Regions from separate parts of the Lysinibacillus phoenicis genome, predicted to be linked through region 4. Evidence: riboswitches for the same ligand, from Rfam matches in the RefSeq annotation. Region 4 holds a riboswitch; each other region holds the start of a gene.

Region 1 (8,237 bases), 650 kb from region 4:
AATGGATGTCTATTTTATGACGACACATGAGCAATTATAAAAGTTGACATATTTTCTTGCTAATTAAAGAAATATTTCTAAAAATTACTAATTGATAAATTGGTAGAACGTGCTACTATAGGAATGAAGAGGTAGAAAGTTAGTAGGGAGGCTATTTGATGAAATCAATCAACTTGCAAGATACGTTTTTGAACCAACTACGTAAAAACAGTGTTTTTGTAACTGTATTTCTGTTAAATGGATTTCAGTTAAAAGGGACTGTGAAATCATATGATAATTTTACAGTTTTATTATTAGATGCTGAAAATAAACAGCACCTAATCTACAAGCACGCCATTTCTACATTCGTTCCAGCTAAACAAATAGATTTTTTAGAGACAGAAGCATAAAAAGATAGTATTAAACAGTTAGTGTTCTCCACACTGGCTGTTTTTTTTTCTTCAGGCTATAATGATAGAGGAAATTGATATTTGGAGGACGAGTTTTATGAAATCGATGGAAACAACGCAATTATTAGATCTATTGGATGCTAATGAAGACCTATATATTATTGACGTTCGAGAAGACGAAGAAGTAGCGCATGGCATGATTCCTGGCGCTCAGCATATTGCCCTTGGGACAATCCCAGAGCGTTTAGATGAATTAGATGTAGAAAAGCCGTATATTGTTGTATGTAAGGCTGGTGCTCGTTCTGCGAATGCTTGCGCCTATTTAGAAGCTCAAGGATTTGATGTAACAAATCTTGAAGGCGGCATGCTTGCATATGATGGAGAATTAGAATTTAAATAATGTGATACGTAAAAAGAAAGAGTGCCTACTCTTTCTTTTTTAGCTCTATTCTTTTAATGAATTCATAATGTAACCAAAGTTTTCTGCAAAATTGTTATAAAGATTCACATTTTTTTGTCCTTTAATCTTTGCAGCATAACTGGCAAAGTTCAAACCAGCCCCGTAAACTTGTAGTGCACCATTCGCAAGATCCCCCTTTTGGAGAAGCTCAATACCATCCTTTAAAAAATTGTCACTTTCATCAAAGTGACACTCCGTAATGTATTTATGTCCGCTATGAAATAATTTTAAATTTTTTATAATTGTATGTGCTGTTTCTTCGCTGATAGATGCGTCGATGTCCATTAATAACTGATTAATTGGTTTTACGAGCTGGGCATACAGGCTATCATGAGTTTCACATGTTTCAGCAATGGCGTTTCTTAATTCTTTTGCATTCATCGTATCTTCTCCTTTTTCATCATTTAGATTATTGAATAATTTACCTCATTTTTTCAAAGACAAACTCTCCTGAATTTTCAGAAATATGTTATGATAACATGAAATGAAGGAGGGATTTTGTATGTTTCGATCAATAGCACCCCCAACAATGTCTTTACATTAGAATCTACTGTTTAGGCATCCGATAACTGATTGCTCATTCTTATTAGATTCTACTGTATAGGCTCAAACTATATGCGTAGAAAGTAGGAATTTTTAATGAGCGGAAAATTAGCATTTGTATTATCTATGGTTATTTTTGGTGCTGTCGGTGTTTTTGCAAGGTATATTCCTTTAGCTTCTAGTGAGATTGCCTTTTGGATGAGTGGCATTGGTGCTTGTTTTTTACTAGTAATTTTTATTTATAAAAAGGAAAGCTTTGCAAGAAGCGCTATTGTCCTGAATAAATGGCCGTTATTAATTTCAAGTGTTGCTTTATGTGGAAATTGGATATTTTTATTTCAGGCGTATAAGGAAACGACCATTGCTAATGCTGCCCTAAGTTATTATTTTGCACCCGTATTGGTCATCTGTTTATCGCCTATTATTTTAAAAGAAAAGCTAGTTGCAAGAAAAATAGTTTATGTTGGTGTAGCACTTATCGGTCTTTTTTTGATAATGCAAAGTCAGAACGCAGAAAATAGTGGACACTTAATTGGTATTGTCTATGGTCTGATTGCGGCATGCTTTTACACCCTACTAACATTTACAAATAAAAATATTCGCGGGTTAAAGGAACCACATAATACGATTATCCAACTCTGTTTAGCTGCATTTTTCCTCAGCCTCTATATTGTAGGAACGACGGGTTTTCAGGTGATGCAAATAAATTTTGCTTCTATTCTATTACTCATCGTATTGGGCATTGTCCATGCAGGTATAGGGTTTTATTTATTCTTTTTAGGCATGTCACAGCTAAAAGGTCAAAGTATAGCTATTCTTAGCTATATTGATCCACTGACATCATTAGTGATCTCCACGATGATTATTGGAGAAAAAATGACGCTGCTACAACTAATAGGAGCCATTCTCCTATTAGGCTCCACATTACAAAGTGAAATCGAAAAAGTGTAAAAGGGTTTGACAGGAAGAATAAGCTGTCGTAGATTTAAAGTAATTTAATAAAAGCATTAGGTGCCCAAAGGGGAGAATAGGGAATAAAGTGAAAATCTTTAGCGGACCCGCCACTGTATAAGGGAGTTCTATAGTAAATACCACTAGCGCGTTGCTGGGAAGGTGCTGTGGAATGCTGAACTTGAGCCAGGAGACCTGCCTATTTGCTTTAAAAGGTATGGATGATGGAAAAGTCTGTAGTTTATTTGTTGTGACGATAAACTACAGGCTTTTTCTTTTTGTCTTAAAAGGAAAGGAGAAATTATCATGCAATTACTACAAAACACGTTACAAAACATCCAAGGTGCTGACATGAAAACGAGGGAGCAAGCAAGAAAGCGTATAGATGCTCTCTGTAAGCCCCCTGGTAGTTTAGGAAAACTAGAGTCCATTGCTGTGCAGCTTTCTGGGATAACTGGACAATTATATCCGCTCGTTGATAAAAAGGTCATTATTGTCTGTGCTGCTGATCACGGTGTTTGTGAAGAAGGTGTAACCACGAATCCACAAGATGTTACGGTCTTTCAAACATTAAATTTCCCTCAAGGTGGTACAGGCGTTTGTGCAATTGCAAACATTACCAATGCCAAGGTTGTCACAGTAGATGTAGGGGTGAAAGAAGAGATTCCACACGGTGCAGGTGTCATCATCAATAAAATAAAGTACGGTACAGACAATATTGCAAAAGGACCTGCCATGTCTAAAGAGGAAGCCATTCAAGCAATTGAAGTAGGAATTCATGTGGCGACAGAGGAAATAGCAAAAGGGGCTAATGTACTTGGCACAGGTGAAATGGGCATTGGTAATACAACACCTAGTGCTGCTATTTTAGCTGTATTGACTGGATGTGATCCAATTGAAGTAACAGGGTTTGGGGCAGGTGTAGGCAATGGTGGCATTGCTCATAAAGCAGCGGTTATTAAAAAAGCTATTGAGGTCAATCAACCAGACCCTCAAGACGGTTTAGATGTATTAGCTAAAGTCGGGGGCTTAGAGATAGGGGCCATGGCTGGTATCATACTAGGGGCAGCTGTCCATCGTAAGCCGGTTGTGATTGATGGTTTTATTTCAACTATTGCCGCACTTATCGCATATAAGCTTGAACCGAAAGTAAAAGATTATATTATCCCTTCCCATGCTTCAGAGGAACCGGGTGCTAAAATTGCCGCAGCGTTACTCGGCATTGAACCAATGCTACATATGAACATGCGCTTAGGAGAAGGCTCTGGTGCCGCCTTAGCTTTTCCCATTTTAGATGCAGCCTGCTCCATGATGAACAATATGGTGACGTTAGAGGAAGCGATGCAACTATTAGCTAAATAAAAAAGGAATAAGCCTGTATAGTTCCAATACTATTTGGGCTTATTCCCCACTCATTATGCTCGATTTAGCTTACGTAAAGGCAAACGCCATTTCATCATATAGGAAAGAATGCGTAACACTGTGATGATGGCGAATAAAATATAAAGGAAGATGTCTCCTGTAAACACTTCAAATCCAATAATTAGCCCTGCAAGTGCAGCCCAAACACCATACACCTCATCTCGTAGAACTAATGGTTTACGTCTAGCCAATAAATCACGCACAATGCCGCCACCCGAACCAGTTAAGACAGCAGCTACTATCACAGCACTAATAGGCATATCTAGTTTCACGGCATACAACGCACCTTGAATTGCAAATGCTGATAAGCCAATCGCATCTGTGAAGTTACCCCAACGATGCCAATGCTGAATCAAATGATGAGGGAAAATAAAAAATATAGTAATCGCTGCTAACGCAATTTGAAACATCATATCCTGCCCCCATAAGGTCGTGACAGGTAGTCCAATAAGTAAATTTCGAATAGCCCCTCCGCCAAAAGCAGTTACAATTCCGAGTATATAGACGCCGAATAAATCGTATTCTTCTTCCATGGCAATAATTGCCCCAGAAATAGCAAAGGCAATTGTTCCGATAATACTAAAAACCTCCCAAGCCATTCCTTTCACCCCTTCTATTAATAAATAAACTTCTTTTTATGTTAAAAGACTTTTCTTGTAACAAAATCTATGGATTTATGAGCCAAATTCAGTCATTAAACACGCTTCTTGAAACAAGTCCGCACATTAGCTTAGCGTAAAATGCGCTTAGAAACAATAGGCAAGTTTTGCAGGTACACATACAAATTGTTAAGATGATAATGAAATAAAGAAAAAGATCTGTCATGAGCGTTGATATACCAGTAGTTGATTAGCAAATTCTAGAGAGAGTTAGTTCAATTTAGATCATAAAAATCTTACTGATTGAAATGCGGGACAACGGTGAAATGGAGAAGAAAAGAATGACGTTTACATCTAACTTATCAGTACAAACGCTATCATTAGCAGCACAAATAGAGGAGCGAGTTCGACCTTATCATGCAAAGGTCGAAGAAATGGCATTTTATAATCAACAGAAGGTGCTAGCAGCTTTCAGAAAGCATCAAGTAAGTGATTATCATTTACATCCATCAAACGGCTATGGCTATGATGATGAGGGACGCGATAATCTAGAGCGTGTTTATGCGGAAGTATTCGGTGCAGAGGCTGCCATTGTACGACCACAAATCATTTCCGGAACACATGCGATCACGCTTAGTCTATTCGGTGTACTTCGACCTGGTGATGAGCTGCTTTATATTTCTGGTCAGCCATATGATACATTGCAATCTATTGTCGATGGTGGTGACAAAGATACAGGCTCCTTGAAAGATTATCAAATCGGCTATCGCCATGTCGATTTACTGAATAACCAAGAAATTGATTGGACAGGTGTGGAAGCGGCTATTACTCCGCAAACTAAAATGATTGCAATTCAACGATCTAAAGGTTACGCGACACGACCTTCCTTTACGATTGCAGAAATTGCGGAAATGTGCGCAAAGATTCGTCAATTGGCCCCACAAGCGGTCATTTTTGTAGATAATTGCTATGGCGAGTTCGTAGAAGCACAGGAGCCTACAGAGGTTGGGGCTGATTTAATGGCCGGCTCACTGATAAAAAATCCTGGTGGTGGTTTAGCTAAAATTGGTGGCTATATTGCAGGCCGTGCCGATTTGGTGGAGAAATGTGCCTATCGCATGACATCTCCGGGTATTGGGGCAGAGGCGGGGGCTACATTAAATACACTAGGAGATTTTTATCAAGGATTCTTCCTAGCACCCCATGTCGTATCACAAGCATTAAAAGGGGCAATCTTTACGGCAGCCATGCTAAAGGAAATCGGGATGAATACGTCTCCAAGCTATAAGGCGAATCGCACGGATTTAATTCAATCTGTTTCATTCCAAACGGCACAGCAAATGATTGCCTTTTGTCGTGAAATACAAGCCAATTCCCCAATAAATGCCCATTATGCACCAGAACCAGCCTATATGCCCGGCTATGAAGATGATGTCATCATGGCTGCGGGAACATTCATCCAAGGCTCTAGTATTGAATTGACAGCAGATGGTCCAATACGTCCGCCGTTTACAGCTTTTATACAGGGTGGACTGACATATGAACATGTGAAGTTTGCTATTTGCAGTGCTGTTCAAGCTATTCAAAAATAATCATGTGGAAATTAAAAATTTGAACAGTTTTTTACAATTTTCTAGCACTTTTAAAAAAATAACATTGTCATGTCAGGAAACCTTACATGCTTGGTTGACAGTGAAAAAATTTCGTTATATGATAAGCGGGTATTGGAGGAGGACTTAAATGAGTCGTGAAATTAGACGAACTATGCCGTTATTATCGATGAGTATTGTGATGCAATTAACTGAACTTTCGGCACGACAAATTCGTTATTATGAAGAACACCATTTAATTGAGCCGCACCGAACAGAAGGCAACCGTCGAATGTTCTCACTAAATGACGTCGACACATTGCTTGAGGTTAAAGACTACTTAGAACAGGGTATGAATATGGCAAAGATTAAAAAAATATTTGCTAAAAAGCAAAATCCTGTTGCTACAATTGATGAGCAAGATTTAAGTGATTCAGAATTACGCCAAATCATGCGAGAAGAAATGCGACAAGCACAGCGCATGCAAAAATCATCCATCCGACGTGGGGATTTATCTCGATTCTATTAATTAATAGGGTAGGGTAAACATAAAAGCTAGACAAATTATAGGAGTGTGGAAAACTGTGGGTAAATACACAAAAGAGGACATTAAACGTCTCATCGAAGAAAAAAACGTAAGCTTTATTCGTTTACAATTTACAGATATTCTTGGCACAATTAAAAATGTTGAGATTCCTGTAAGTCAATTAGACAAAGCACTAGAAAATAAAATGATGTTTGATGGCTCATCTATTGAAGGTTTCGTTCGAATCGAAGAATCTGATATGTATTTATATCCTGACCTCGATACTTTCGTAGTATTCCCTTGGACTTCTGAAAAAGGGAAAGTAGCACGTTTTATTTGTGATGTTTACACTGCGAAAGGCGAACCATTTGCTGGTGACCCACGAAATAACCTAAAACGTATTCTTAAAAAAATGGAAGACATGGGCTTTTCAAGCTTCAATTTAGGGCCTGAGCCAGAGTTCTTCTTATTCAAATTAGATGCAAAAGGCGAGCCAACGTTAGAAGTAAATGACCATGGTGGTTACTTCGATTTAGCTCCAACAGATCTTGGTGAAAACTGCCGTCGTGATATTGTATTAGAGCTAGAGGAAATGGGTTTTGAAATTGAAGCCTCTCACCATGAGGTAGCTCCAGGACAACACGAAATTGACTTTAAATATGCTGATGCTGTTACTGCATGTGATAACATCCAAACATTCAAATTAGTAGTGAAAACAATCGCTCGTAAACATGGCTTACATGCTACGTTTATGCCAAAACCATTATTTGGTGAAGCGGGCTCTGGTATGCACTTTAACGTATCACTATTTAAAGGCAAAGAAAATGCATTCTATGATGAATCGACTGAATTAGGACTTTCTGAAACAGCTATGCAATTTATGGCGGGTGTTCTAGCACACGTACAAGGCTTCACAGCTGTGACAAACCCAACAGTTAACTCTTATAAACGTCTAGTACCTGGTTATGAAGCACCATGTTATGTAGCATGGTCTGCACAAAACCGTTCACCACTCATTCGTATCCCATCAGCTCGTGGGCTTTCAACTCGTGTAGAGGTACGTTCAGTGGACCCTTCAGCAAACCCATATTTAGCGATGGCTGTTATTTTAGAAGCAGGTCTTGAAGGTATTCGTCAAAGCTTAACACCACCTGCAGCTATTAATCGCAACATCTATGTAATGACAGAAGAAGAGCGTCAAGCAAATGGTATTGAAAACCTACCTGCAGCATTAGATGATGCTTTAACATTACTTGCAAAAGATAAAGTAGCACAAGCAGCATTAGGCGAGCATATTTATGCAAACTTTAAAGAAGCAAAAGAAATCGAGTTCGATATGTACCGTACAACAGTCCATCAATGGGAACGCGATCAATATTTAAAAATGTATTAATCATAAAAGATAAACCGAGTGGCTTATGAGGTCACTCGGTTTTTTTCGTCTAAATTTCTGTGTACGGTTAGACAGTTTTTTATTAATACCCCATATGTTTATGATGGTGTGGCATATGGCAAGGGTTAGGCGGCATACCGCACATTGTATGTGTTTCACAGCATTCATTAACGACAGATTCTGTGCATGGGAAATAGTATTGATGATCTATCATATGTTTGTTCACTGTTGTTACATGTGCTGGTTGTACGTGTGGAACAACTGTATGGATATAATTTGTGCGTACATATTGCTCTGGTGGTAAAAATTGTGGTGGATCAAATTGCGTTGGCATTGTTTGTGGCGGACAGCAGTGTGGACCTTTC
Region 2 (8,237 bases), 890 kb from region 4:
TGGTGCTAGCATTGGCACTAGCAGGCGGCTTATTATTTAATACAATTCAACCAACAGAAGTACATGCCGAAGAAACTTCTCAACAAATGATCGAGAAAAAGGCTGAAATAGATAAACAAGTGAAGAAATTAGAGCAAGAATTAACAAAGCTACAACAAGAGATCGACGCAAAAGTTAAAGTATTTAAACAAGTACAAGCTGAAATTAAAGAAGTAGATGCTAGTATTGTTGAAACACAAAAACGTATTGAACAACGCTCTAAAATCTTAAGTGAGCGTATGGCTGCATATCAAGCACAAGATAACACTGTAGGCGTTTATTTAAATGTCGTTCTTGAAGCAAAAAGCTTTGCAGATTTAATGGACCGTGTCGTAGCGGTTAAAACATTAATGGATGCTGACCAAGAATTAGTGGATCAACAGGAAGCAGATAAAGCAAGCTTAGTGCAACAAAAAGCTACATTAGATGAAAAGCAGAAAGAGCTTCAAAAACAATTCCAAGAGCTTCAACAAAAGGAAAGCGAAATGGAAGTGAAAAAGGCTGAAAACGAAGCGAAATCACTTGCATTAAAAGCTCAAATTGCAACGAAACAAGAAGAAGAACGTTTAGAAGCGGAGCGTAAAGCAGCTGAAGAAGAAGCAGCTCGTTTACGTGCTCTTCAAGCAGCAACGCCAGTAGTACAAGCAACTCAAAATACTGGTGGTGGTCAACCACAAAAAATTATTGTTGGCTCTGGAGCTGGTACAGCATCATCAGGAGATGCTATTTCAACTGCTAAGCAATTCCTAGGTCGTCCTTATGTTTGGGGTGGTAGCAACCCATCAACAGGCTTTGACTGCTCAGGTCTTGTACAATGGTCTTACAAACAAGCAGGTGTTTCTTTACCTCGTACAGCATCACAACAATATTTAGCAACACAGCGTATTTCAGCAAGTGAAGCACGAGTTGGTGACTTAGTATTCTTCAGCTACGGGTCTGGGGTAGCGCACGTAGGTATTTACTTAGGTAACAACACAATGATCGATGCTCAAAACAACGGTGTCGTAATTGAATCACTTGATTGGTGGAATCAATACTTAGTAGGCTTCGGTCGTATTCAATAAGCAAGCCTCTTTATCTAATAGACGATTGACATGAGAAAAAGGTCATCTTTGTAGAGAAAAAATACAAAGATGACCTTTTTTTATTTAGCTTAAAAATTTTTAAATTTTAAAGTTTAACTTAATGACACCTGTCTCTTTCAATGCAATAAAGAAAATTATAACAAAGGGACCGACAAGTAAACCGATAATACCAAATAACTGAAGACCAATGAACATGGCGATTAATGTTGGCAATGTAGATAAACCGATATGGTCTCCCATTAATTTAGGCTCGACTACTCGACGAATAATAAGTAAAATAGCAGCTAAGATGAATAATTTTACAGCAATAGCTGTGTTACCCATCAGTAAATGATAAAGTCCCCATGGAGCTAAAATAATGATAGAGCCTAGGAAAGGGACAATATCTATTAACCAAATAATAATCGTCATTGTTATGGCATATTTGGGCTGGATTAATAGAAGTCCAATAAGTGTGACGCCTCCAATAATAAAGCTTACAAATAAGTGTGCCTTCATATAACCGAAAGTTGCATCCTTTAGACGATTAAGGATAATCTTTATTTTCTTTGCAGTGTTGGGCTTTAAATATTTATAAGTGATTTGCTTTAATTTAGGCAAATCAAGCATAAATAGGAATAGAGCAATCATATAAACGAGAAGACTGATAAATAGGCTTGGAATTTCTGAAAAGAAGGCTGAAACTTTGCTATAATTAAAGAAGCTTAAAAAGAATTCTTCAACTTTTTTTATGAAATCCATTGTGGTTTTTTGAAGTGAAGCACTTACTTCTGGTGGAAAGTCTTCTGTATATTTAGAGATATTTTCTTGCATATGGAGCCACATATCTGATAGCTTGGAAATATAATAGGGAGCTTGCTTAGATAGTAAAATTATTTGCGACATGATTTGTGTAATGGACAGATAGCAAATAATAGATATAACCATAACACTCACTATGTATATAAAAGCAACTGCTATTTTCCGTGACATCTTCCATCGCCTTTTAAAGAACATGACGATTGGTTCTAAGAAAAATGCACTTATACCTGCAAATAGTAAAGGCATGGACACAGGGATAATAAAATAGGCAGCTACAAGTAAGGATAGAATCACAATTACTCGAAAAATCAATTTCCTAGCATTAAATTTATTCATAAACTCACCTTCTTTGCGAAAAAATTAAGTTAAGTGTACCATAAATCAAATTTTATTACGTTCTGAATCAATAAAGGTAGGGATAAATTATGGAAAAAGAGATTTTGCAACTTTTTAGTAATCTAACAGAGCGTGACCACGATATTCAATATGAATCTTACGAGGAACTAATGAAAATTATGCAGGAGCCCGTAGATTGGACATATGCAGTATGGGAACAGCTTGTACAAGCACTTACATACAAAGATGGACATGCTCGTGCACGTGCTGCACAAATTTTATGTGCCTTAGCCGCAAAAAGTGATCCAGAAGAAAGGGTATTGGAGGATTTTTTGAAAATTTGGGCTGTGACGTATGATGAGCGATTTGCCACGGCGAGGAACGCGTTACAAGCTATTTGGAAAATTGGATTAGCAGGTCAAGTACAAAGAGACTTAGTTGTCTCGTATCTAGCTAAGAGATTTCAAACATGTTTGGATGAAAAGCATCCCTCTCTTATTCGCTATGATATTATTATTTCTTTTAAAAAGCTTTATGATCAAACGAATGACTCTAAATTAATAGCTATTGCACACCGCTTAATTGATGAAGAGCACGAAGTTAAACACAAAAAGAAATATAAGGCAGCCATCCGTTCAAAGTAGCGAGATGGTGTTTTTTTGTACAGATGTAAAGTTTCTATTTGGAGTACAACTGTTTTTTCCTATTAATATATGGTAAACTGCTTTACAAATGAAATATTCTTGCAGAATAAAGGTGCTAACTAGCACTATCGGGAATTCGGTGAAAAACCGAAGCTGTTTCCGCAACTGTAAGTACAGCCATTATAAAGATATACCACTGTCTCCAAGGAGATGGGAAGGTTCTTTATAGCTCATTAAAATTCATTAATGAACTGTACAAGCCAGGAGACCGACCTTTATTTGAACGTATAACAACTCTTCGGAAGCTAGGAGGATATACGGTAAATTACATAGGTAATGTCATAGTAATTGGCAATCATTATGTTATTTTCGTCGTTCCTTTGCTTAAAGGAGCGGCGTTTTTTTATGCTATCGTTCATGTAAGAATTTATCAAAATGGGAAGGGGGTACATCAAGTGAAAAAGGATGCACGTTATTCTTGTTATCCGTTTATGCGTGAGAAGGCTTCAACGGTTGATTATGAGATTCGAACAGATAGTCTCACAACACATCTAGGGGTTGCATTAGCTGCAGTAAAAAAGGAGGATGTACAAGTTGTCGTAGATGATTTGCTGCTTATATTACCTATGGCTTACCATGTCAATGGTTCAGTCCGAGGAAAGCTAGCAGTAACAGAAGAAGATCTTTCTTGGTTAAGCGAACGCTATGACTTTTATGTTCGTCATGTGAAGGAAGAAATACAAAGTTTTGTTTTACCTCAGGGCACAGAGGCTGCTGCTGCTTTACATCTTTGCCGCAGTGAAGCCAAAAAATCATATCGTACATTACATAAGGTTTCAGAGGAACGAGAGGTACCAGCTATCCTTTTTGACTACTTAGGCTTGTTAGCAAATGTATGCTTTGTCATGGCAGTCTATATGAATCACCAAGCAGGTATAGCTGAAATACCGTTTATTAGTAAATCCTATCCAATGAAAAAGAAAAGGGAGAGTAAGAATGAAGAAAGTATTTAATTTCCAATGGCTATCAGTGCTAGTACTAATATTAGTTTTAGCAGGTTGTGGTACCTCAGAAGATACAAAAAATAAAGAGGCTTCACAGGATACGCAACAAACTGAACAAACAACCTACAAAGTAACAGATGATCGTGGTGTAGAAGTAGAATTTAAAGAAGTACCAAAAACTATTGTTTCCTTACAACCAAGTAATACGGAGATTTTATTTGCACTAGGTGTTGGTGAGAAAATCGTAGGAGCAACAGAGTATGACACATATCCAGAAGCAGCACAAAAAATCGAACGAGTATCTGATTCTCAGAATTTCGATAGTGAACGCATTATAGCCTTAAAGCCAGATGTGGTCATTGCTTACACAATTGGCACTAAGGATGCATTGAAACCATTAGAAGATGCGGGACTGAAAGTATTTGTTATTGAATCTGCCACATCATTTGATGATGTTTATGGGGATATTGAACAACTAGCTGCTGTAATGGGTGTTGAAGATAAAGGAAATGAATTAAACGAACAGATTAAAGCGAAAATTACTGAAGTACAAACAAAGGTGAAAGAAGTAAAAGCACCGAAAAATGTTTATTTAGAGATTAGTCCTAAGCCAGATATTTATACGGCAGGCGCTGGAACTTTCCAGCAAGAAATATTAAATGCAGCCAATGTTAAGAATGTCTTTGCTGATTTAGACAATTGGGCGCAAGTGTCTGAGGAAGAGGTTATTGCGAAAAATCCAGAGGTTATATTAACAACAGTAAACTATACAGAAGATCCTATAGGGGAAATTTTGACACGTGATGGTTGGAATACTGTGAAAGCTATTCAAGATAAAGCTGTACAGTCTCTTGATACTGATATCTCTAATCGTCCTGGTCCACGTATTGGAGAAGCAGTAGAATTAGTAGCTAAAGCTGTGTATCCAGAGTTATTTAAATAACAATTCAAGGCTAGCTGATCTAACGGCTAGCCATTTTTATATGGTTAGTTATTACCTAGCGTGAAAATTGGAATTAATTTAATTTGTTCTATAGAATAAAGGTAAGAATGCTTAATAATTTAGGGAGGGTAGTGAATGGAACAGTTAGATACACAGGTTATTCCGTTTGAGGCAGTCTATAATTTCCGAGATATGGGGGGATATAAGACAAGGGATGGACGTATTGTAAAGAAGGGTTTATTCTACCGCTCTGCAGCACTTGGTAAAATGACATCAGCAGATAAAGAGCGATTTGAAATGTTAGGTATTAAAACTATTTTTGATTACCGTGACAACAAGGAAGCACAGCATAATCCTAACCCCGTGTTCTCACATGCTCGATATATTCAAATACCAGCAAAGGGTAATCACGCTTTTGAAATGCCCACAAATGCTGGTGGTAAAGATTTTTATAAAGTAGTAAGCCCCGAAATGTTCCGAAATTTTTATGCGCAAATGCCTTTTAATAATCCCTCATTTAAGGAGCTAATGAAAACCATTCAAAATCCTGATAATTTAGGTCTTGTTCACCATTGTGCAGTTGGAAAAGATAGAACAGGTATAGGAGGCGCCCTGATTTTACTAGCTTTAGATGTACCAGAGGAAACAATCATGGAAGACTACCTAGACACTAATATACACTTACAACCCATGGTGGAAAAAATGGCTCAAGCTATTCAGCATCAGTATAATGAACAAGAATTACAGCAATTTTATGCATTGATGTCTGCTCGTGAAGATTATTTACAAGCAGCATTGGATGCTATGGATGATCTCTATGGCTCAAAGACTGCCTTTATGGAACAGGAATTTGGACTAACAGCTGAAAAACGTAAGCAATTACAGTCTTACTGTTTGACGTAAGGAAAAGCCCTTTCACAAAGCTATGTGAAGGGGATTTTTTGTGTGGAAGCGCTGTCTTATCATAAACCTCTTTACAGTCTGAAAATTTGTGATAAGATACAATAGATTTTCAAGAAAAAGATAGGAGAAGTGAAAGTATTGGCAGACACAATTAAAGAGACAAATAAGTTAAGTCTATTCCATTTAACGTGGCCTATCTTCTTAGAAGTATTTTTATTTATGTTAATGGGACTAGCTGATACTTTTATGCTCAGTGCTTTATCAGATAATGCTGTATCAGGAGTAGGTGCAGCCAATCAATATATCCATATAGCTATCTTGATTCTTGAAGTGGTTGGTAATGGTGCATCCATTGTAGTTTCCCAATACTTAGGTTCAAGACGGTTCTTCGAAGCAGCAAAAATATCAGCTTTAGCTGTTACAATGAATTTGGCCGTTGGGCTTTTGATGAGTATTCTATTTTTCTTCTTTGCTGGTCATTTAATGACAATGATGAATTTACAGGGAGAAGTACTCCACTATGCGCAAAGCTATTTAGCAATCATCGGGAGTTTTATTTTCCTTCAGGCTATTATCAATGCTTTAGCTGCAATTATCCGCGTACATGGTTGGACGAAGCAAACAATGTACGTATCACTTGGTATGAATATATTGCACGTGGTTTTAAATTATGGTCTTATTTTTGGGAATTTAGGTTTACCAGAGCTTGGTGTTAAAGGTGCAGCTATTTCTTCTGTTATTAGTCGAGGTTTAGCGGTACTCGTATTTTTCTGGTTGTTATATCAGGTCATGGAAGTGCGTATAAAGATTCAATATTATTTCGAGTATTCTAAGGAATATGTAAAAAAAATATTGAACATTGGCCTACCGTCTGCATTTGAGCAGGTTCTTTATCAGTTTTGTCAAATCATCTTCTTGTATTATGCAACATATTTAGGAGCAGAAACATTAGCGGCACGACAATACGCCATGAATATTTCAATGTTTACCTATTTATTTGCGATTGCTATTGGTACAGGAACAGCAATCATTATTGGTCGTCATGTAGGTGCAGGGAAAAAGGACGATGCTTATCATCAGCTTTGGACTAGCGTACGTGCGGCATTTGTTTTTACGATTATAATGGTCGCTTTTGTCACGATTTTCCGCAAGCAGCTAATGCATGTTTTTACAGATAACCCTAACGTTATAGCAATTGGAGCATCCGTGTTAGCTTTAAGTATTTTACTTGAGACGGGCCGCACGATGAATATTGTTGTCATTAACTCGTTACGTGCTTCAGGGGATGCGAGGTTCCCTGTGAAAATCGGATTTCTGTCAATGGTTTGCATGAGTCTTCCATTGGGTTATTTATTTGTCTTTGTACTGGATTGGGGCTTGATTGGAATTTGGCTAGCCATTTCAGCAGATGAATGGTTGCGGGCAATTATCGTATACTTTAGATGGAAGAGCCGTAAATGGGAGCGATTTGCCCTCGTTTCACCTAACGAACAGAAGGAGGCATAGCAATGGGTGCATTATCTAAACGTGCAATAGGGGCAGCATTAATGGATCAACAGATTAATCTTTTTGCTTGTCCGGTTTGTCAGCAATCGATGTATGTTTATGAGCAAGGGAGGTTGGTTTGTTCTGCCAACCATTCATTTGATATTGCCAAGCAAGGCTATGTCAATATGCTAACGAATAGCGTCTCCTCTAAATATAGTAAGAGTCTTTTTGAATCCCGCAAGGCTGTAATTGATAGCGGAATCTATGATGTAGTGGAAGCTAAAATCAGTGAGATTGTAGCGCCTGCAAAAACAGTGCTTGATACTGGATGTGGAGAAGGATCACATTTAGCTCGAATTATGAAGGCCAAAAAGTATGGAATAGGTATAGGAATTGATATAGCAAAAGAAGGCATAATGGCTGCAGCTCGTCATTATCCACAACAAATTTGGTGTGTAGGTGATTTGGCGAAAAGCCCGTTTGCGAAAGCAAGCTTTGATGCAATTTTAAATATTTTATCACCTGCCAATTATGAGGAGTTTAAACGGCTTCTTGCGCCTGATGGCTGTATTGTAAAGGTTGTGCCACAAAGCGGATACTTACAGGAACTGCGTGCTCAATTATATGCAGATTCAAGCAAAGAAACCTATTCTAACGAGCAGATTGTTGCACGTTTTCAAGATAGCTTTCATGAGGTTACCAAAGAACGTGTTACCTATACTCTACCACTTGATGAGAATCTTGTGCCCGCGTTATTAGAAATGACACCAATGGGCTGGCATAAAAAAGAGGATAAAGACCTCATATTAAATGCAATTACAATCGATGTAGATCTACTAGTGGGGAAGGTTTAGATGGTCGCAGGCAATTGCAGTATACTGGTCTTTTCGATTACAATGGGAATAACTATTGAATAAGGTAGGAATGTAACAGTGTATAAATTAGCAGCAAATGTTGTCAAAGTAATATTGAAATTAATGGGCTCAAAGGCTCG
Region 3 (8,237 bases), 1.4 Mb from region 4:
GGATGAGGATCAGTATGCTTTAGTGGTGCATGGCGGGGTCATTCGTGCCTTACTCGTGGCCTATGCCCCAACAGAACAGCCTTTTTGGTCGTATGATGTACCACATGACAAACAATTTATTTTAACGTTTACAAGAAAGGCTTGGGAGGAGGGAGCAAGATGCACGTCTTTATTGGAGGAGCCTATAACGGTAAAACCGACTATGTGATGGGCTTGTATAAAGAGCGACAGGTCGCCCTTGTCGATGGCAATCTACCAGAGATCGCACCAGCCTGTGAAGTGCTAGTGATTAGAAATTTAGAAAACTGGTTGATGACTCAAAATCTAGAGGACGATGACCAAGTGGTTCAAGCGGTACTTGCAACCTTCAGGAGGCTTGAACAGCACTGTATGCTAGCGCTCATTGTTAACGATATGGGGCGCGGTGTTGTGCCAATAGACAAACAAGCGCGACTCTTACGCGATACATGTGGTCGTTTATATCAGGCTTTATTCATTGAAGCCGAGCAAGTTGTACGTATTTGGTACGGACTTGCCGAACAGCTGAAGTGAGGTAAACATACTACAGAAAAGAGGACATGGAATGGATCGACAAAGATTAAGGAATTGGATATTGACAGCAATGGTAGCAGCCATTTGTGCAGTAGGGGCAGTTATTAAGGTGCCGGCATTTATTTCGACTGCTGCACTCGACTCGGCTCCTGCCTTTTTGGGCGTAGTCTTTTTATCCCCATTTTTTGCAGGTCTTGCTGGATTTATCGGTCATTTTATTACAGCGTTGACTGCTGGATTTCCATTAGGACCACTACATCTTATCATCGCGATCGAAATGTTCATCGTCGTGTGGATCTTTGGCGTAATGCATAGAAAAGGTCTACATGTTTGGAAATGGCCAGTGGCACTCGTATTGAATGGCATTGTGGCACCATTACCGTTTTATTTTTTAATTAGCCCCGCCTTTTTCTGGGGTGCATTAGGTAGCATTCTTATGGCAACTGTTATTAACCTAGTCATTGTTGCAGTAGTGATGCCTGTTTTATCAAAGGTCTTTTTGCGTAAGGAAGGTCGCGTTCAATGAGAAATGCTATGAAAGTGGGCACGTTCATTGTGACAATGGATAATGCGGCAGCCATTGGGGAAAAGCCACAAGATGTAGTGTCAGCATCTGACCAACTAACAGCTTACATGACAGCACGTGTGACATTTTTAGAGCAGCTTGCGGCACAGGCATTACCTTGCCAAGTTTTACTCGCTAATTTCTCTGGTGATACGGCATGGACACGTTATGAAAGAGGTATTCAACAGGTGTTTGAGGAAACTGGTATAGCCTGTCCTGCAATCGCAGGAAGTACGGAATCGAATATGCCCACGCTACAGTCAGGTGTAGCCATTACGATGCTTGGGGAAATACAACAACGTCAACCATTTGACCATGAACAGCTCAGCTGGTACACTTATGGCTTGCCGCTTGTAGGGGAAGAAGTGTTAGCGCATCCAGAAGACGTTGCACAGCTTCAGCCCATTTTTCAGGCATGGCAGGCGGATATCGTGCAGCAAGTTTGGCCAGTCGGGTCAAAGGGGCTACAAGGCGAATTAGCGCGTCTTTTTGGACAGCAACAAGTTGAAAGTTCGCTTGATCTGACCAAATCAGCAGGTCCTTGTTCGGTCATTTTGCTTGGCATCGATCCTAAAAAAGAGCAGCAGGCACAAAATTTTTTCCAAAGAAATTTTGAAAAACTACGCAAAACTGCACCGTAATAGGGCTTGTTTCGAGCAAAAGGGCTGCCTTAAAAATCGCAAGGTACGAAACACCTATTGCAACACGAAACACAATATGTTAGATTTGTTTAGGAGTTAAAACACAATATATAGTATTTGGACAAGCGGTACCAATATGGTTTAAAAGGGAATTCGGAACAAGAGTCATCTTAAGCCGAAGCTGTCCCCGCAACTGTAAGTGCTGACAAATAATCAAGAGACCACTGTTGAAAAAACGGGAAGGTGATTATTTGGAGGAAGCATGAGCCAGGAGACCTGCCGAGATGTTCAAGACAGCAACACATTCTTCGGGGATTGAGAAGTGGAGGCGAGAGATTTGTTCACTTCTTTGTGTGCACGTCCTTCATTTCCATTTCCGATTTTACAGCGATCACGTAACCGATAGATGTTGCGTGATCGCTTTTTGTGTTGCTTGGAGAAAGAAAGGGAGAGAATGTGTACATGACAATTCAAATCGAACAGCAACTAGCTAAGTTAAAAAATAGTTACACGGAGGATGAACTTGAAAGCTTTGTAAGGTTATCGGATCGTTGGCTACGAAAAAACGACAATGCCACTTTTGAAGCATGGGCGGATGCGATGATTTTACAAACACTTAGCCTAATTGATGAGGAAGAGCCCTATTGGACATTTGTGGCTGCACACATTTATTTAGAAAAATTATACGATCAATTTGCAACGCGACGTGGCGTTTCACCAAAGGATGTTTATCAAGAATTTTCAGCTCATCTTGCACACTACACTGAAGCGGGCTTATATCATGAAAGCCTAACAACAAAATATAGTGAGCAGGAGCTTCAACAATTAGCCAGCTATTTAGAACCTAGTCGTGACGAGCTATTCACGTATATTGGCTTGAAGACATTAATGGATCGTTATGTTGTACGTGATTATACAAAAACACCTGTAGAGCTCCCACAAGAGCGTTGGATGGTCATAGCCATGACATTAATGCAGGATGAAACAGAAAATCGTCTAGAAAAAGTGCGAGAAGCTTACTGGGCGATGAGTAATTTATATATGACTGTTGCAACACCGACACTATCAAATGCTGGTAAGACACATGGTCAGCTTTCAAGTTGCTTCATCGATACAGTGGATGACAGCCTACAAAGCATTTACGATACGAATACGGATGTCGCAACATTGTCTAAATATGGTGGTGGTATAGGCGTTTACATGGGCAAAATTCGTAGCCGTGGCTCGTCCATTAAAGGCTTCAAAGGTGCATCAAGTGGTGTGCTACCGTGGATTAAGCAGCTCAATAATACGGCTGTCTCTGTCGATCAGCTAGGGCAACGTCAAGGAGCCATCGCGGTTTATCTTGATGTTTGGCATAAGGACGTCTTTACGTTTTTAGATTTACGCTTAAACAATGGTGATGAACGACTACGTGCCCATGATATTTTCACAGGGCTATGTTTACCAGATCTATTTATGGAAAAAGTAGAAGCCCGTGGAGAATGGCACTTATTTGATCCACATGAAGTACGTGAAGTGATGGGCTTCTCTTTAGAGGATTTCTACGATGAAACAAAGGGCAATGGCTCCTTCCGCACGAAATATGCAGCATGTATTGCTAATCCATTATTAAGCCGTGAAGTAGTACCAGCCATCGATATTATGAAGCGTATTATGCGCTCACAACTCGAAACTGGCGTTCCATTCATGTTTTACCGAGATGAAGTGAACCGCATGAATCCGAATAAGCATGAAGGAATGATTTATAGTTCGAATTTGTGTACAGAAATATTCCAGAATATGTCAGCGACGGAGTTTGAATCCATTACATTAGAAGACGATGTTATCGTGACTCGTCGCAAGCCTGGAGATTTTGTGGTTTGTAACTTGTCCTCTATTAATCTAGGAAGAGCCGTGCCTGCTAATGTCTTAGAGCGGTTAATTCCGATTCAAGTACGTATGCTTGATAATGTTATTGCGTTAAATACTATCCCTGTGAAACAAGCAGAGCGTACGAACCTACGCTACCGTGGTATTGGACTTGGCACATTTGGCTGGCATCATTTATTAGCCTTAAAGGAAATTCAGTGGGAATCAGATGAAGCTGTAGAATTTGCGGACAAGCTTTATGAGGACATCGCCTACCTAACAATTCGTGCCTCTAACGCTTTAGCAAGCGAAAAAGGAGCGTATCCATTATTCGAGGGCTCTGATTGGCAAACAGGTGCCTATTTTGAAAAGCGCGGCTATAATAGCGACAAATGGAATGCTTTACGTGAGGCAGTGGCGAAAGAGGGAATGCGAAATGGCTATGTTATGGCAGTAGCCCCTAACTCATCGACATCGATTCTAGCAGGAAGTACGGCGTCAATTGATCCGATTTTCCAAAAGAGCTACTCAGAAGAGAAGAAGGATTACAAAATTCCTGTAACGGTACCAGATTTATCACCCGTAACGACTTGGTACTATAAATCAGCTTATTTCATCGATCAAAATTGGACAATCAAACAAAATGCAGCCCGTGCTCGCCACATTGACCAAGGCATTTCACTAAATTTATATGTTCAAAATACGATTAAAGCAAAGGATTTACTGGCACTGCATATGAATGCTTGGGCAAGTGGTGTGAAAACGACCTATTATGTACGCTCCACATCAGTAGAATTATTAGAATGTGAGTCTTGTGCAAGCTAGGAGGAAAAAACAATGACAACGATTACGAAACGACAAATTATGGATAAGGAAGCACCTAACCGTTCTACAGGTATCGTTAATGGGCGCTCCTCCAATATTTTAAACTGGGATGATGTCCGCTTTAGCTGGGCGTACCCTAAATATAAAAAAATGCTAGGAAACTTCTGGACACCATTTGAAATTAATATGAGCAATGATGTTAAGCATTTCCCTGAGCTGACGAAAGATGAACAAGAATCATTTTTAAAAATTATCGGTTTATTAGCGCTATTAGATAGTGTGCAAACTGATTTTGCAGGCAAGGTAGCCGATTATTTAACAGATTCTAGTTTAAATGCGTTAATGATTATCTTAGCGCAGCAAGAGGTTATTCATAATCATTCCTATTCGTATGTGCTTTCCAGTATCGTCAACAAGGATGAGCAGGATCGTACCTTTGATTTTTGGCGTACAGAGCCTGTTCTAGAACGACGCAATGATTTTGTTATAAAAGGCTACCAGGCTTTCTCAGAGGAGCCGACTGTCGAAAATATGCTTGAGGCCATTATTTATGATGTCATTTTAGAGGGTTTATTCTTCTATTCGGGCTTTGCCTTCTTCTATCATTTAGCACGCAATCAAAAAATGGTCGCTACGTCTACAATGATCAATTATATTAATCGTGACGAGCAGCTCCATGTCGATTTATTTGTGAAAATTTATCAAGAATTATTAGAGGAATATCCAGAATACGATACACCTGAACGTCAGGCTCGTGTTCAGGAAATCTTCCGCGAAGCCGTTCAACTAGAAATCGATTGGGCCAATGAAGTCATCGGCGATAAAATTGAAGGCCTTGATGTTGAGGACGTCCATGATTATGTCCACTTCTATGCCAATGTTCGCTGTAATCAGCTTGGCGTAGACCGTCCATTCGAGGGCTACCGCAAAAATCCATTAAAATGGATTAAAGCCTATGAAGATGTAGACCTTGGCAAAACCGACTTCTTCGAGCAACGCTCCCGCCAATATGTCAAAGTCAACGTCGAAGATAACGGCTTTGATGATTTGTAATCATCGTGTCACACCACCCCCATGCCCACTTGCATGGGGGTGTTTTACTTGGGTGGAATCGCTACGAGGTTGAGAAGTGTTCGCTCGATATTGGTTGATTGGCTCGGTGGAAGGGTGGCCTCCTCTTTGAAGAGAGTAGCCTACATGAAAGGTGGGGACTCCGCTCGAAAGTGTGAAGCAACCGCTCAAAGGAAAAGTGAATCCGCTCGAAAATAGTGTAAACCCGCTCAAAGGAAGGGTGAACCCGCTCGAAAGAGAGAGCAACCCGCTCAAAGGAAGGGTGAACTCGCTCCAAAAAATGTTAAACCCGCTCCAAAGTGAGAAGAAACCGCTCAAAGGAAGGGTAACCCCGCTCAAAATGTGAAGCAACTGCTCATAAAAGGGTTGTCCCCGCTCGAAAATGAGAGGAAACCGCTCAAAGGAAGGGTGAATCCGCTCATAAGTGAGAAGCAACCGCTCAAAGGAAGGGTAAATCCGCTCATAAGTGAGAAGCAACCGCTCAAAGGAAGGGTAAACCCGCTTGAAGTGAGAAGTAACCGCTCATAAAAGGGTTGTCCTCGCTCCAAAGTAGTGTAAACCCGCTCATAAGTGAGAGGCCCCCGCTCAAAAAAGGGTTGTCCCCGCTCGAAAATGAGAGGAAGCGCTCAAAGGAACGGTGAATCCGCTCGAAAGAGAGAGGAAACCGCTCAAAGAAAGGGTGAACCCGCTCGAAAGAGAGAGGCCCCCGCTCATAAGAGAGAAGAAACCGCTCAAAGGAAGGATGAACCCGCTCAAAAAAGGGTTGTCCCCGCTCGAAAATGGGAGGAAGCCGCTCAAAGGAAGGATGAACCCGCTCATAAGTGAGAGGAAACCGCTCAAAGGAAGGGTAAACCCGCTCGAAAGTGAGAGGCCCCCGCTCAAAGGAAGGGTAACCCCGCTCAAAAATGTGAAGCAACCGCTCAAAAAAGGGTTGTCCCCGCTCGAAAGTGAGAGGCCCCCGCTCAAAGAAAGGGTAACCCCGCTCATAAGTGAGAAGCAACCGCTCAAAGGAAGGGTAAACCCGCTCGAAAGTGAAAGGCCCCCGCTCAAAGAAAGGGTGACTCCGCTCATAAGTGAGAAGCAACCGCTCAAAGGAAGGGTGAACCCGCTCGAAAGTGTGAAGCAACCGCTCATAAAAGGGTTGTCCCCGCTCCAAAGTAGTGTAAACCCGCTCAAAAATGTGAAACAGCCGCTCAAAGAAAGGATGAATCCGCTCATAAGCGAGAGAACCCCGCTCATCAAAGGCTTGACTCCGCCCGAAAGTGAATGGCCCCAGCTCAAAAGTCAGAACCCACTCATCCATTTCGACGAGGCCAGAATATTACGTGACTCGAAAAATTATTGCCAAATGGGAATGATTTTCAGTTATAATGAGGAACGAATGGGATTTAAAAAGAACGGAGACGAAGGTATGCAGGCAGTTAAACAGTTAGGGCAGTATTTGGGGCCCTATAAATTTTTCACGTTGATTGCACCTCTTTTGATGGTGTTGGAGGTGACGATGGATTTAATTCAGCCGACCATTATGCAGCATATGATTGATACGGGGATTGTCCAAGGCGATCATCAGTATGTATTGAATATGTTTGTGTTAATGCTCGGCAGTGCAGTACTTGGGCTTGTTGGTGGGGTTGGTTGCTCCTACTATAGCTCGAAGGCGGCGATTCATTTTGCGTCGGATGTTCGGCAGGCTCTGTATGAGAAGATGATGACGTATTCGGCTAAGGAGCGAGATGCGTTTACGACAGGGAAGCTTATCACCATTTTAACGAGTGATGTGGAAAGTATGCAGCGGGCGTTTATGATGACGCTGCGTATTTTTGTGCGAGGGCCGCTGTTGTTTATTGGGGCAGTCATTATTGTGTTTGTAACAGCGCGGGAGCTTTTTTCCATCCTCCTTATTATTGTGCCATTGCTGATTATCGCCATGTATTTTTTCACAAAGTATTCGGGCGTGCTATATCGTCGTGTGCAGGAGGCTATTGATGCGGTCAATACAAAGCTGCAGGAAAATTTGGCTGGTATCCGGGTGGTCAAAGCCTTTCGCCGTGAGACGCAACAGGTGGCGCAGTTTGGTGATTTAAATCATACGCTAACGAAACGATTTATTACCGCTGAGCAAATTGTTGGGGTACTGGTGCCCTTTACGATGTTCGTTGTCAATCTGGGAATCGTTGCAGCGCTTTGGCTTGGCGCAATCAAGGTAGAAGCAGGTACTGTACAAGTTGGGGTTATTCTCGCTTTTATTAACTATTTAACGATTATTTTAAATGGGCTGATGTCCTCAAGTATGGTACTCATGCAAATTGCACGAGCATTGCCATCTGGAGAACGGATTGTCGATGTGTTAAACAAAGACATTGCTGTTAAGGAAGCACAACAGCCGCTGACAGACCCCATTAAAGGAGCGATTGACTTTGATCATGTAAGCTATCGTTACTATGAGACAGCAGAGGATGTCCTTAAAAACATTTCGTTTTCTGTTAAGCCGGGGCAAACGGTAGGGATTATTGGGAAAACAGGTAGTGGTAAATCAACACTGGTAAAGCTGTTGCCTCGCTTGTTTGATCCAACAGCTGGGGAAATTCGCTTAGATGGTAAACCACTAAAAGCCTACTCCTTATCAACGCTACGAGAGCATATTGGCTTTACCTCACAAAAAGCCCTGCTGTTTTCAGGTGCGATTGAGAAAAATATACGACTCGGCAAGGACGATGCGACTGCGGAGGAGA
Region 4 (8,237 bases):
TTTGTGGAAAATTTGCTAGTTCATACGGAAATGTACGTCACTTTATCATTATATTCCTATTCTAATAAATGAGTGAGCATTCAGTCAACATAAAACGGAAATATTTCTGATAATTTTATATTCTTACATTTTACAAGAAAAAAAGCCACCCTGAATTTTTTTCAAAGTAGCATTTTTTACTTTCCTAATCAATTACAACTAGAGATTCACTGATACAACATTAAATTACATTTTATTTTTTAAAGACATTGCCGCTACGAATATATTCTACATCTGCTACATTTAATCGAGCATTCACAACACGTGCAGCAGCAAATAAGTAATCTGATAATCGATTTAAATATTTTTGAACAACCTTTGGCACATCCTCAACTTCCTTCATAAGCGTTACCATTTCACGCTCTGCTCGACGTGCAACTGTACGAGCAATGTGTAAAGTAGCAGCTGCTGGTGCACCTCCTGGTAATATAAAGCGTTGTAACGGTGGTGCTTCATCGGATAATGCATCAATACGTGCTTCAAGCACCTCAATTGGTTGTTCTGTTAATTTATAGTGGCGCTCTTTCATCACATTGGCTAAATCCCCACCTGCATCGAATAGTTCATGCTGAATTGTTTCTAGGTCTGTCAAAATATCCTTGAAAAGCGCTTGATCTAATTCACTAACAGCCTTACCAATAAAGGAGTTTAATTCATCAATCGCCCCATATGTTTCAACACGCAAACTATCTTTATCAACGCGACCTCCAATAAGACTTGTTTTCCCTGTATCACCTGTTTTCGTGTAAAGCTTCATTTCTCTCATCTCCTAAAATGAATTTTTATAATTTCTGATTGCCTGAACCGTTGTCTCATAAACACCTTTAGCAATCATTTTACCAACCTCTGTAATTGGACCACCATACAGCATTTCTTCTCCTTTTTGCGTCGCTGCAATTAAAAGACTGTCTGTAGCAGTTCCTGTAGCAATGGTACCACTACGCTCGTCACGTATATTTTCTGAATGTAAAGCTTTCGTTTTTGCCTCAGTAGCTGTCATCATTGCCTGAAAAAATGCTTCCTCCGATAAACAGCCATTGATAATGACCCATGTATTAATAGTACCAATATATGGATCATCCTGTCTTTCATGTACACGTGACACATCAACCGCATTCCCTACACCAGCTGTTACAGCTACTATCATACTGCCAAAAGGAGCAGAAAATTCATTCATTGCTACTAGAGATGTTGGTACTGCTGTTAACATAACAACCGTATTTGTAGGCGAAAATTTACCCTTACGCAAAAACTCGTTGACTTCTCTCTTCACATCACTAATGACATAATCACTAGGTACAGAGCGATTTAATAAGCAGTTATGCCAGCCGATACCAGGATTATGAACAGCAGAGGATACTGTTTTTAAAGGAATCTCTGTCTTGAGTTGAATATAATGTTCTGTTATGGTGAAATGTTCCTTTTTGATGACAGCCCGCTCCTGAAAATCGGTAGCTGAGGGCATCATTGTAATTTGTGGTTTTGGTAATTCAGGATGGGCATAGGTAGTCACTCGAGCTTGATAAACTTCTTCGATTTGGGAAGCAACTAATACTTCATGTGGTGCACCAAGTGCTCTCATTTGTCCGCCTTCCATAAGCAATAATTCATCACAATAAAGAGAGGCTAAATTCATATCGTGTAGGACCATCACTACCGTTAAACCACACTTCACAGCTTCCTGCCGAACCAAATCTAAAATTTGACGTTGGTGTGCAATATCAAGATGATTCGTTGGTTCATCCAGCAGTAAAATTTCAGCTGTTTGAGCTAATGCTTGTGCAACAAAAACTCTTTGCTGTTCACCGCCAGATAAAAATTCCATGGCAGTATGCTCATAACGCTTCACGCCTGTTTGTAGCATAGCATGTTGTACAGCCTGTTCGTCCTGTTCAGACCAACTCGAGAAAAAACCTGTTTGATGCGGGTAGCGCCCAAGTGAAACGGCCTCTCTCACACTGTTTGAAAAAGCATTTGCATGAAGCTGAGGTAGTACAGCCATCTTTTTCGCCAAAGCACGAGCATTATAGGAAAGGATATTTTTCCCATCTATAGTAATTGTTCCATCAATAGCTGGTAGTATACCACTCATTACCTTTAATAATGTGGATTTCCCACTACCATTCGGTCCTAGAATACCTAGAATTTTCCCCTTCTCAACAGTGAAGCTTATATCCTTGACGATTGCTACGTCTTCATAGCCACCTGATAGATGTTCGACCACAATCATGCCCGTACCCCCTTGCTTCTTCGTTGCTTATAAAATATGTAGGAGAAAACAGGTGCTCCGATAAATGCCGTAATCACACCAATTGGTAGCTCTCTGGGCAAGATAATTGTTCGTGCTACTAAATCGCAAATAATCAGTAATGTGGCGCCATTTAAAAATGATAATGGCAATAAATGGCGATGATCAGAACCCCAAATCATTCTTGTCATATGCGGCACAACTAAGCCTACAAAACCAATTGTCCCAGAAACCGCTACAGCCGCTCCCGTTAACATGGACCCACCTGCTAAAATCAAATACTTACTCCGCTTTACATTAACCCCAAGATGTTTCGCTCTCTCTTCACCATATAATAAAACATTTAGCTCTCTTCTTTGTGTCCATAGCATAAGTGAGCCAATCAAAACAAACGGGATAATCATTTGGACATATGGCCATCCACGCATTGATACAGATCCAAGTAACCAACCAACGACTTGGCGTAGCTCTTCACCAGATAAAGCAATCATTAAAGAAATGAGTGAACCTAAAAATGAACTAAAAATAACACCTGTTAATATCAATGTCTCCATTTTTAATGAACGGTCTACCATTCTAGCAAAACTCATCACAACTACCATCGTGATAATAGCGCCAATCATACTAAAAATGGGTAATGCATATAAACCTACAATAGGAATAGATAGGCTAAAAAAGATCGTCATTACAGCACCAACCGAAGCACCAGATGAAACACCTAGTGTATATGGATCTGCTAATGGATTTTTTAGCAAACCTTGAAAGGCAGCTCCTGCAATAGCTAGAGAAGCCCCTACTAGTCCCGCTAACAATACACGTGGCAAGCGGATTTTCCAAAAGATATTGGCGGCTGTTTCATCAACCGCCTGATTCCACAATACTTCAAAAGGAATATGCACTGAGCCTATTGCTACGCCACACCAGATGCTAATAAGAAGAAGCGTGCCTGTTACTAAATAGGCTACTGCTATTTTTTTCACTTAAATACCTCTGGATAGATCGCTTTTGCTAATTCTTCAAGACCTTCTCCTAAACGAGGACCTTGACGACTTGTTGTGTTTTCATCTACTTGTACAATTGCTTTATTTTTCACAGCATTAATTGTATCGAAGCCAGCACGCTGTGGTATTTTAGTTAAAATATCTGGTACATAGTGATAAGTCACCACGATGACATCTGGATTTTTAGCGATAATCTGTTCTGCATCAACTTTATACCAATCATCAGCATCTGCCGCTACATTTTCTGCATGGATCATTTCAAGCATCGCGTTCATAAACGTACCATTCCCAGCTGTATAGATATCTGGCTCATCAGATGCTTCTACTAGCACTTTCTTTAGTTCAACATCTTTTACTTTGGCCAGCACTTCTTCTACCTTTGCCTTCATGTTGGCAATAACTTCTTCAGCCTCTGGCAATTTCCCTGTAGCTCGACCAAGCTGCTCAATCGTCGTGTATGTCTCATTAAAATCTTGTGCATTATTGACGACAAATACTTTTACACCCGCTGACTCAAGCTGTTCAATCGCTGCTTCTGAAAGAGACATGCTAGATTCATGTGAAAAAACGATATCTGGGTTGAGGGCAATAATTTTTTCAATATTGTATTCCATACCGCCAACCTTTTCCTTTTCAGCTACCTCTGGTGGATAATCATCGTTGTCTGTAACCCCTACTATTTCATCTTTTAAACCAAGGCTAAATAATATTTCAGTATTACTTGGAATAAGTGAAACAATTTTCTCTGGAGGAGCTTCTAGTGTTATATCCTTGCCAATGGCATCTGTTATGGTCATTGGGAAAGTTGCTTCGTCCACCTGTGATGTCTCTTGCTGTGTTTGCGGTTCATTAGACGACTTGTCGTTTTTCTCCTCTTGGCCACAGGCAGCTAGCAACCCTAGTGTTAAAAATGCTGATAATCCTATCTTCCAAAATTTCTTCATGTGAATCCTCCTTCGTTGATCTGTGCTTTATTTGGGCAGAAATTCTCCTACACAAATAAGACCCCTCATCTACGAATGATGAAGGGTTAACATTGCACCAAAGAACTGATACAAAATCCACCACCCTATCCTCGTAGGCTGTTATGTCTATACTATAAAGGCAGGTCTCCTGGCTTATGCTTATTACGTCTTTTCAAGCCTTCCCGAATATCATCAGTGGCATCTTTTGAAAAAACTCACATTTACAGTGGCGGGACCGCATCGGAATTACACCGTTTTCCCTTTTCACTTTACTTAAGTAAAGAACCTTTATACTATTCAGTTGATTTTATTATACATGAAAACGAAAAAAAGTCGCCCCTATTCAAGACGACTTCTAGCTTCTATACAATATCAGAAAAATATTGTACGGTTTTCATCTGATCTCCAATTTGTCGCAATGACCATGCCTGTTCTAAATAAACGTCCGCAAACTTTTCATACTTTCCACCAAATTTTTGCGCCCATTCAACTGCTACGACACTTTCATATAACAGCGCCATTTTCTTTGCAACATCTTTTGCTTCAAATGTTTTCGTGGCATCATCTAAAGCACTAAAAATTTGTAAGATCCCAGCTAGTTTCACCAATTGCTCTCTCACAATTTGCACCAAAGCGCTATCTGTTAATTTTTCTAACCGTTCTTCCATCTCACTGACAAATAGCTCATGTGCCTGATACTTATCCACTAACCGAATAAGCTCTAACGCCAGAATATTAGCCGTGCCCTCCCATACCGTCAACACTTGAGCATCTCTCAGTAAGCGCGGTGTCACAAAGTCCTCAATATAACCATTGCCACCATGTAATTCAATTGCTTCACTAGCATAATGAACCGCTTGCTCTGCCGTTTCCTTTTTCATAATGGCAATATATAAACGATTCATAATAACATCTTGTTGTGTTCCATGCCCATTCGTTACTTTATCGTATAATTGAATAAGATCAAAAACGGTCGCTACTTCTACATGTAGCTTAGCTGCAAATTTCCCTAATGTATCTTGAATCATTGGGTATTGTGTTAAAGGCTTGCCAAATGCATATCGATTTGTCACATAATGCTTCGCCTCTAAGAAACCTCGACGCATAATCCCAATCGATGCTACGGCATTGCAAATTCTTGAGAGATTCAGTGCCTCCAGCATATAATAAATCCCCTTACTTTGTTCACCTACAACATAAGCAAGTGCACCATCAAATTCAACCTCACCAGATGGAACTGCCCGAACACCCAACTTATCTTTTAGTCGTCGAATACGTAGATGATTTGCCGTTCCGTCTTCTTTACGCCAAGGAACAGCAAATAAGGTTAATCCTTTAGAGCCTGCTTGTGCACCTTCTAGACGTGCCAACACCATTGCTACCCCACACATACCGGCATTGGAAGCGAAGTATTTTTCACCATAGAGGCGGAATTCATTGCCTTCCCTTCTCGCTTCCACAACATTCGCCCCTACATCTGAGCCCCCTTGACGTTCAGTTAAAAATGTTGCTCCTTCATATAACTCTGTATCACCTGTTGCACAAACATGTGGTAAGAAACGCTGTTTAACCTCGTCATCAGCATAATGATCTAATAGATAGGCAGTAGCCATTGTTAATGTCACAGGACAATAAAAACCTGGCTCTGCATGGGACAGCAAATAGCCTTGCGCAAAGCTATAGACATAATTTCCTTTGCGCCCTAGCTGCGGAATATCCTTGTGCACGTAGCCAACAATGCCTGTATTATATGTCTCCTCAATTGTTTTTTTGTAGCCATCATTGACCCAAACCTCTGATATCTCTTCACCATAAGCATCATACCTTTGAAGGCGAGGCTCCCCCTGTCGATCTGTATGTTTCGCTCTTGCATCAATATCACCTGCACATAGCTCCCCGAAATCCGCTAGCTCTTGCTTTGCGTAGGATAAAAACTCTTGATCTAACATCATTTCTATCACTTTTTGGAGCGTCTCATCATCTGTAAAAAAATTCGTCGGCCGCGTTTTCTCCTGTTGTAAAACTTTCATACTATCTCACCTCTTGTCCCTTCAAGGATTGTTTTAAAATTTTGCCTGAAGCATTTCGTGGTAGCGCTTTCACTTTTTCAAAAATGCGTGGAATTTTATACTTCGCAAGATGGTCCTCTAAATATTCTTTTAAAGCATTTTCATCAATTTCTTGATTAGCAGAATAAACCGCCTTCACCGTTTCTCCCCCTTGTGGATGTGGTACACCAATAACTGCCACTTCAAATATGCCCTCATAGCCTAATAGGCAATCTTCTATTTCTTTCGGATAAATATTGACACCGCCCGAAATAATCACATCTTTTTTCCGATCAACAATCCAAATAAAGCCGTCCTCATCCATTCGAGCTAAGTCCCCTGTTTTCAACCAACCATTTATAAAGGCCGCATTAGTCGCTACCTCATCCTTGTAGTAGCCAAGCATATTCCCCTCACCTAGTAATACAATTTCCCCTACTTCACCAACACTTACATCTTCTCCATTATCATTGATAATTTTTAATTCTGTACCAAGCGGGGCCCGCTGACCAATACTACCTGCCTTTGTTTCATGTTCCTTCCCAAACAATAATGAGCCACTTGGTCCCGCCTCCGTTAAGCCATACACACAAGTTAAATTACTTGTTCGAAATGCTTGTTGAATGAAACGAACCTCTTGTTGGGATAAGGGTGCACCACCATAGACCCACCACTTCATTGAAGACAAATCAGCTGATTTCAATCTTGGCATCTGCGCTGTTAATAGATAAGCAACAGGTGCACCAAAGAAATGCGTTGTTTTTTCCTGTTCAATTGAATCAATAAATAGATCAGGAGTAAAAGTTGGTGTTAACACATTTGTCGAACCTACTAATACGCCTGCCATTAAAAATAAATGCAATGGTGCCGAGTGTGTTAATGGCATCATGAGCAAAATCCGACTCTCAGGCTTAACTTCCATTTCAACCGCTATCATTTGTGCCACTGTTAATATATTACGATAGCTAAATAACACACCCTTTGGTTTACCTGTTGTACCTGAAGTATACAAAATAGTCGAAGCGTCATCTTCATGAAGCTGACAATCTATCAGTTGTGTACTAGCATCTTGTATCATCGTTTCATAATGAAGCCAGCCTGCTTTTTCTGAGCCTGTTTTAATTTTTATTGGGACAATAGCTAGATGCTCGACTGCAGTAAAAATGGCCTCATGAACGACAATGGCTTTCGCTTCGGCATGCTGCGCCACATATTCGACCTCCTGCAATGTAAATTTCGCATTAACTGGAACAACAATAGCTCCGATACGCTGAATGGCAAAATAACTCACAACAAACTCTAAAGTGTTCGGCATAAAGATTAAAATCTTATCACCCTGCTTTACTCCTTGCTCCAGCAAGGCATGACTAAATCGCGTCACTTGCTCATCTAAATCAAGGTAATTCACTCTTCTGCCATGACAAATAACGGCTTCTTTTTTTGGATACTTACGGGCATTACGTGCTAACAAATTGGAACTATTCATCGTGCATCTCTCCCTTTAAAGTCGCTAATTTTTCATTAAACATGCTATGCATTTGTTGTAACTCCTGCTTCATTTGTGTAAGCTCGGCTATTTTGTGATCTATCTCTTGAATTTTTTGTTCTCCGTATTCAACTGTTCGCTCCAATTGCTGAATACCCGAACGATCAAAATCAAACAGTAAAACCATTTCCTTAATTTCTTCTAACGAAAAGCCGTAACGCTTTCCTCTGAATATAAGCTTGAGCTTCGCCAATTCTTTCCTTGAAAAGGTTCGTTGATTGGTAGATGAACGATGGGGACAAAGAAGGCCAAGTTCCTCATAATAACGAATAGTACGTGTTGACACATTAAACTGCTTTGCTACCTCCTGAATTGTTATCAAAGCCATCCCCACCTCTCCTAATTGGCAACAGTATACCATTGACGTTAACGTAAAGTTCAACAAAATTT

What was found. Region 4 has a riboswitch for cobalamin ahead of ABC382_RS12915 (ABC transporter substrate-binding protein). Riboswitches for the same ligand answer to the same signal wherever they lie in the genome.
Region 1: it holds a riboswitch for cobalamin, as region 4 does, so the genes downstream of both, cobT (nicotinate-nucleotide--dimethylbenzimidazole phosphoribosyltransferase) here and ABC382_RS12915 (ABC transporter substrate-binding protein) in region 4, are expected to answer to the same signal.
Region 2: it holds a riboswitch for cobalamin, as region 4 does, so the genes downstream of both, ABC382_RS17370 (hypothetical protein) here and ABC382_RS12915 (ABC transporter substrate-binding protein) in region 4, are expected to answer to the same signal.
Region 3: it holds a riboswitch for cobalamin, as region 4 does, so the genes downstream of both, ABC382_RS05665 (ribonucleoside-diphosphate reductase subunit alpha) here and ABC382_RS12915 (ABC transporter substrate-binding protein) in region 4, are expected to answer to the same signal.

The regions. Positions count from the first base shown of each region.
Region 1 is NZ_JBDFMP010000002.1:1,640,083-1,648,319, reverse strand. It holds gene miaA (tRNA (adenosine(37)-N6)-dimethylallyltransferase MiaA) at 1-40, shown strand, start outside; gene hfq (RNA chaperone Hfq) at 159-389, shown strand; gene ABC382_RS09940 (rhodanese-like domain-containing protein) at 487-789, shown strand; gene ABC382_RS09935 (hypothetical protein) at 835-1,230, opposite strand; gene ABC382_RS09930 (DMT family transporter) at 1,489-2,343, shown strand; cobalamin riboswitch at 2,385-2,560, shown strand; gene cobT (nicotinate-nucleotide--dimethylbenzimidazole phosphoribosyltransferase) at 2,650-3,705, shown strand; gene ABC382_RS09920 (trimeric intracellular cation channel family protein) at 3,759-4,364, opposite strand; gene ABC382_RS09915 (methionine gamma-lyase family protein) at 4,706-5,956, shown strand; gene ABC382_RS09910 (MerR family transcriptional regulator) at 6,105-6,482, shown strand; gene glnA (type I glutamate--ammonia ligase) at 6,538-7,872, shown strand; gene ABC382_RS09900 (CotD family spore coat protein) at 7,955-8,237, opposite strand, start outside.
Region 2 is NZ_JBDFMP010000002.1:3,172,217-3,180,453, forward strand. It holds gene ABC382_RS17355 (C40 family peptidase) at 1-1,103, shown strand, start outside; gene ytvI (sporulation integral membrane protein YtvI) at 1,203-2,261, opposite strand; gene ABC382_RS17365 (hypothetical protein) at 2,351-2,905, shown strand; cobalamin riboswitch at 2,999-3,196, shown strand; gene ABC382_RS17370 (hypothetical protein) at 3,361-3,918, shown strand; gene ABC382_RS17375 (ABC transporter substrate-binding protein) at 3,902-4,852, shown strand; gene ABC382_RS17380 (tyrosine-protein phosphatase) at 4,988-5,755, shown strand; gene ABC382_RS17385 (MATE family efflux transporter) at 5,894-7,261, shown strand; gene ABC382_RS17390 (putative RNA methyltransferase) at 7,264-8,097, shown strand; gene ABC382_RS17395 (lysophospholipid acyltransferase family protein) at 8,176-8,237, shown strand, end outside.
Region 3 is NZ_JBDFMP010000002.1:841,501-849,737, reverse strand. It holds gene ABC382_RS05685 (histidine phosphatase family protein) at 1-208, shown strand, start outside; gene ABC382_RS05680 (bifunctional adenosylcobinamide kinase/adenosylcobinamide-phosphate guanylyltransferase) at 160-552, shown strand; gene ABC382_RS05675 (ECF transporter S component) at 584-1,078, shown strand; gene ABC382_RS05670 (hypothetical protein) at 1,075-1,758, shown strand; cobalamin riboswitch at 1,868-2,057, shown strand; gene ABC382_RS05665 (ribonucleoside-diphosphate reductase subunit alpha) at 2,221-4,434, shown strand; gene ABC382_RS05660 (ribonucleotide-diphosphate reductase subunit beta) at 4,447-5,487, shown strand; gene ABC382_RS05655 (ABC transporter ATP-binding protein) at 6,917-8,237, shown strand, end outside.
Region 4 is NZ_JBDFMP010000002.1:2,286,882-2,295,118, forward strand. It holds gene ABC382_RS12900 (cob(I)yrinic acid a,c-diamide adenosyltransferase) at 233-796, opposite strand; gene ABC382_RS12905 (adenosylcobinamide amidohydrolase) at 809-2,269, opposite strand; gene ABC382_RS12910 (FecCD family ABC transporter permease) at 2,266-3,267, opposite strand; gene ABC382_RS12915 (ABC transporter substrate-binding protein) at 3,264-4,232, opposite strand; cobalamin riboswitch at 4,375-4,558, opposite strand; gene ABC382_RS12920 (acyl-CoA dehydrogenase family protein) at 4,616-6,283, opposite strand; gene ABC382_RS12925 (class I adenylate-forming enzyme family protein) at 6,285-7,787, opposite strand; gene ABC382_RS12930 (MerR family transcriptional regulator) at 7,780-8,169, opposite strand.